2 regions of the Exiguobacterium acetylicum genome follow, and region 2 is predicted to be linked to the other one. Evidence: predicted binding sites of a transcription regulator. Region 2 holds the regulator's gene; the other holds the start of a gene.
The links. Region 2 encodes LexA, which represses DNA repair genes until DNA is damaged. Its sites were predicted from a motif close to CGAACATATGTTCG; they were not measured.

Region 1: uvrB (excinuclease ABC subunit UvrB) is a predicted target of LexA. The motif match lies at 855-868, and genes of this name have one in related genera.

What each region holds. Positions count from the first base shown of each region.
Region 1 is NZ_CP082333.1:2,550,311-2,552,723, forward strand. Features, by position in the region: gene uvrB (excinuclease ABC subunit UvrB) at 1-802, opposite strand, end outside; gene K7G97_RS13280 (PDZ domain-containing protein) at 1,006-2,169, opposite strand; gene K7G97_RS13285 (S41 family peptidase) at 2,192-2,413, opposite strand, start outside.
Region 2 is NZ_CP082333.1:1,153,115-1,155,527, forward strand. Features, by position in the region: gene K7G97_RS05910 (metal-binding protein) at 130-600, opposite strand; gene lexA (transcriptional repressor LexA) at 632-1,246, opposite strand; gene yneA (cell division suppressor protein YneA) at 1,458-1,745, shown strand; gene K7G97_RS05925 (YneB family resolvase-like protein) at 1,791-2,413, shown strand, end outside.

The DNA of each region.
Region 1 (2,413 bases), 1.4 Mb from region 2:
GGACCTCTAGTTCCTTCTCGATGTTCGCAATCGCTTTCTGCAGACGGGTATCCCCCGTCACGAAGTGGGACGCCGGGAAGATTGAGATGTGCTCGCGGTCCGCAACGATCTCACCTGTCAGCGGATCCATGTCACGGATCCGTTCGATCTCGTCACCGAAGAACTCGACCCGGACACACTGTTCGTCGCGTGACGCCGGGAAGATTTCGACGACGTCTCCGCGGACGCGGAACCGTCCGCGCTGGAAGTCGATGTCGTTACGCTCATACTGAATGTCGATCAGACGACGGAGCATCTCGTTACGCCCCATCTCATTGCCGACACGCAGGGACAAGACGTGGTTATTGTACTCTTCCGGGTTACCGAGACCATAGATACACGAGACAGAAGCAACGATCAAGACGTCCTCCCGTTCGAACAGGGCGGACGTCGCCGAGTGACGTAGTTTATCAATCTCATCGTTGATCGAAGAGTCCTTCTCAATGAACGTATCCGTCGACGGCACATACGCTTCCGGTTGATAATAATCATAAAAACTAACGAAGTATTCGACCGCATTGTTCGGGAAGAATTCCTTGAACTCCGAGTAGAGTTGCCCCGCTAGTGTTTTGTTGTGGGCAAGGACGAGCGTCGGTTTCTTGATTTCCTTGATGACGTTCGAGACCGTGAACGTCTTCCCGGTACCAGTCGCCCCAAGCAACGTCTGATGTCGTTCGCCTTGTTTTAGCCCAGTCACCAATTTTTCGATTGCCGTCGGCTGATCACCGCCTGGCTCAAATGGTGAAACGAGTTCAAAATCCATCGTTTGCTTCCCCCTCATCACGTAAAAAATCTATTTTTATTGTACCACTTTACGAACAAACATTCGATTATGAAGTGCTCCTTTTAGGAAGTTACCCTTTTTTTCGAAAATGCAAAAGTTTCTTTTTGCTTCGAGTGTTGACCCTCGATTTTTCTGCTAAAAAAATCCCCGTCACGGCTGTTCCGTGACAGGGATGTACTAATTTAATGCAAAGACCGCACTTTAGTGCGACCATGGACCGGCTCGTTGACGAACAGGATACCAAGTTCATGATGATCTTGTTCATAGAAGGCACGTTGCGCAAACCGGATGTCACCGTTATGGTTCATGACTTCAAGACGCAGATACGGTTTGTGTTTTTGGATGGCTTCGTAGAACGATGCTTCCGAATCGACCTTCTCACCATTGACCTTATAGATCGCTTCACCCGGAATCAAGCCCATCTCGGCAGCTGGTTTATCAGGTAGCGTTCCAAGAATGACGGCACCACGCGTTCCATTGAGGAACAATGGTGTCTGTGCCCGGTTCAAGCGTTTGACCCGCTGATGCAACACAATATGCAGGACGAGCAACAAGACGATTCCGTACAGCCATTCAGCTTGTCCGGTGACGTATGCAAGAACCGTCAATAGAATCGCGACGAGACTCGTGATCAAACGTCCTTGAACGAGCGGACGCATCAATTCTTTCGGCAACTTACCCGTAAAGAGGAAGCTGAAGCCGATTGGTAACCAAAGCACGATCGGAACGAGCTCTGGGAAGCTGTAACGTGGCCACCAGGCTTCAAGCACGTCACCCGGAACAAAGACGAGCAAAGGCAATAGCCAAAGTTTATTCGCTGACAGCCCACCGATGAAGCGACCACGCTTCGAAACGACGAGTGACGGTGACAGGCGTCGTTGCCCGCGCCACCAGACGAGGAGACATTCCGCGACAAGCGTTAACGTCGCAAGCAATAAAATCATTTTCGGCTCAACCGCTCGAACCGGATCAAGACGTGAATCCATTAGGAACCAGCCGGCAAGTCCAAGCAAGACGATCGGCCAAAGCGGTACGTTCAAGCGAACGATCCCGACCAACAACAAGACGCTCGAGAGCCCGAGTAACAACAGAGCGTATTGCGGCGTCAGCGTCAATACGAGCCAGCCACTGGCGACGGATAAGACGAGACCAATTAGTAACCCGGGTAAAAGTGTTTCGAGGACATCGCTTCGTTTACCGTGTGTCCGGGAGCGGAACAATCCGCGTTCCCGTTTGACACGCCGGATGCCGATGACCCAACTGACAAGGAGTGCTAACCACAAGGTCGGACTGGCGATGAGACTAATCGCGGTCCAACCAATTTCATCGAGTAATTCCACGCGCATTCAGACCTCTTTCCATTCCTTATTATTGAGCAGCGACCTCGAGTGCTTTTTTCCGCTGGACGTCATTCTTATCGTCCTCGAGTTTCTTCAGGAGACGCGTCTCCATCTCACCCGCTGTCTGCTGATCGATTTTTCCAGTGACGTCGAGTTTCGCATCCTTTTGCAAAGCTTCGACGGCTTGCTTCATCGTGTCACCGAAATATCCATCCTGTCCTTTTGGCTCGTAACCGATTGCTTCAAGGAC
Region 2 (2,413 bases):
CGATTTGAGAACGTTTTCAATACATATAATTGAAATATAGGAATGGAAATTTTTTATTTTGATGTTTAAAGATACGAAAAAGTGGATAAGAAAACACCTCTTCCTGCCTGCGAGCAAGCAAAAGAGATGTTACCGACGACGTTTTTTTCTTTTTTTAGGTCGAAACCAACTGCTGGAATAATCTAGTAGGATATGAATCGTACTCGCCACCATGATCCCGACGACGAATGCAGGCAGGGAAGCGAACCACGAATCAATCGTAGCAGAATCAAGAACCTGAAAATAGAGACTTAAAAATAGTAGCGGAATCAGAATCGCAGCACTATAAAGAAGCCGGATGATGTCTCCGATGATCAATCCGTGTGACCAGATTGAGCGGTGGGGCATGATCTTGACATAAGGCATCCAAAGGACTCGGAACGGTCCAAAGCGATAATACGGTTCTGATTTTAAATCGAGGTCGGGTGACAACCAAAGGGTACCGACAGCGATACCGATGGCGGTTGGTAACCAATCGGTTTGTTGCGTTGCGACCGAATACGCAACGTAACCCGTCAGTGCGACGGTATTGACGGTATCATGTACATTTCCTGATGGCATGAAAAAAGACCAGTCGTAACTGGTCCCTCCGTCAATGAATCGTCCGATACACGCCGATTACCTTACCAAGAATGGAGACATTATCGAAATACATCGGATCCATCGAGTCATTTTCTGGTTGTAGACGTACCTGTTGATCTTCTAAGAAGAACCGTTTCACCGTCGCTTCGCTATCTTCGGTCATAGCTACGACGATTTCTCCGTTTTCTGCTGTGTTTTGTTGGCGCACGATGACACGATCGCCGTCAAGAATACCTGCGTTAATCATCGATTCACCATCGATCGTCAACATGAAGACCGTTTCATTTCCTACATAATGTGCAGGGAGTGGGAACTGTTCCTCGATGTTTTCAATCGCTGTAATCGGAAGACCCGCTGTGACTTTCCCGATGACGGGAACATGGACGATGGCTTCCGTGATTTCTTCAGGCTTATCAAGCAATATCTCAATCGCACGTGGTTTCGTCGGGTCACGGCGAATCATTCCCCGTTTCTCGAGTCGATCCAAATGACCGTGTACCGTCGAGCTAGACGCGAGTCCGACTGCTTCTCCGATTTCACGAACTGATGGTGGATACCCCTTCAGTTTCACTTCAGAGACGATGTAGTCGAGAATCTCTTGTTGGCGCTTAGACATTTTCCGCATACGAATTGCCACCTCTTTCTGGATTGAAGTTTGAAATGTAAGAATATATGTTTCTAGATTCACTATAACATAGAACAAATGAGCGTACAAACAATTGTTCGACATTTTGTGTTGACCGAACACGGGTTCTGTGTTTATTATGAGTTATGCGAACAATTGTTCCGCGAACATTTATTCTAACTCATTCATTTCATATTTGGAGGGATTCATGATGATTCATACGATTCGTACTCATGCTTTTTCAATTCTCTTCTATGCCTTAAGTATTGCCTTCGTGATCTTTTTACTCACACCGCGCCCGGATGAAAAAGTGGCGCAACTGATGACTGCTTCCGTTACGGTCGATGAGAACGCCACAGTCGAACAAATTGCTGAAGTCTACAATGATGGTTCGATGTCAGATGAAGAATACGTCAACTGGTTGATTAAAAATAATGATGTCGAGACAAAACACGTCATCTCAAAAAGCAAAATCGTTGTACCAATCGCACAACAATGACAAAATGGAAAAGTTGTGAAAGAACGAACAGGGATGTGAGGTACGATGAAGGTCGTGATTTATTGTCGGGTGTCGACCGAAAAAGAAGCACAAGATAGTTCGATTGAACGCCAACGGATGGAACTTTCGAAGGTTGCGTCTCAAAAGGGTTTTGATGTCGTGGATGTCGTCTCTGAAAAAGAGAGTGGATATGACGTCGATCGGGAAGGGATGCTGACGGTTCTTGATCATGTGACACGTGACGCGGTAGATGCGGTCCTCGTGACGGATGATACACGGATTGGTCGTGGGAATGCGAAAATCGCTATTTTGCACACGTTTAAGAAGCACGGTGTTCGATTGATGACGCTTGATTCCGATGGAGAATACCAGCTTGCTGATGCAGAAGCAATGGTCCTTGAGATCGTCTCACTGGTGGAAGAATATCAACGGAAACTGCATAACGCAAAAATCGCGCGCGGCATGCGGCGAGCGGTCGAACAAGGCTTTCGCCCGGAACGAAATCTCAATCGCCAAGGAGAGAACGCCGGGCGTAGTCGAAAAGACGTACCAATCGAAGAAATCGTACGTCTTCGAGAACTCGGATTGACGTTTTCAGATATCGCCATTACGCTTCGCGGGATGGGACATGATATCTCAAAGGCAACAGTCAATCGTCGATATCTTGA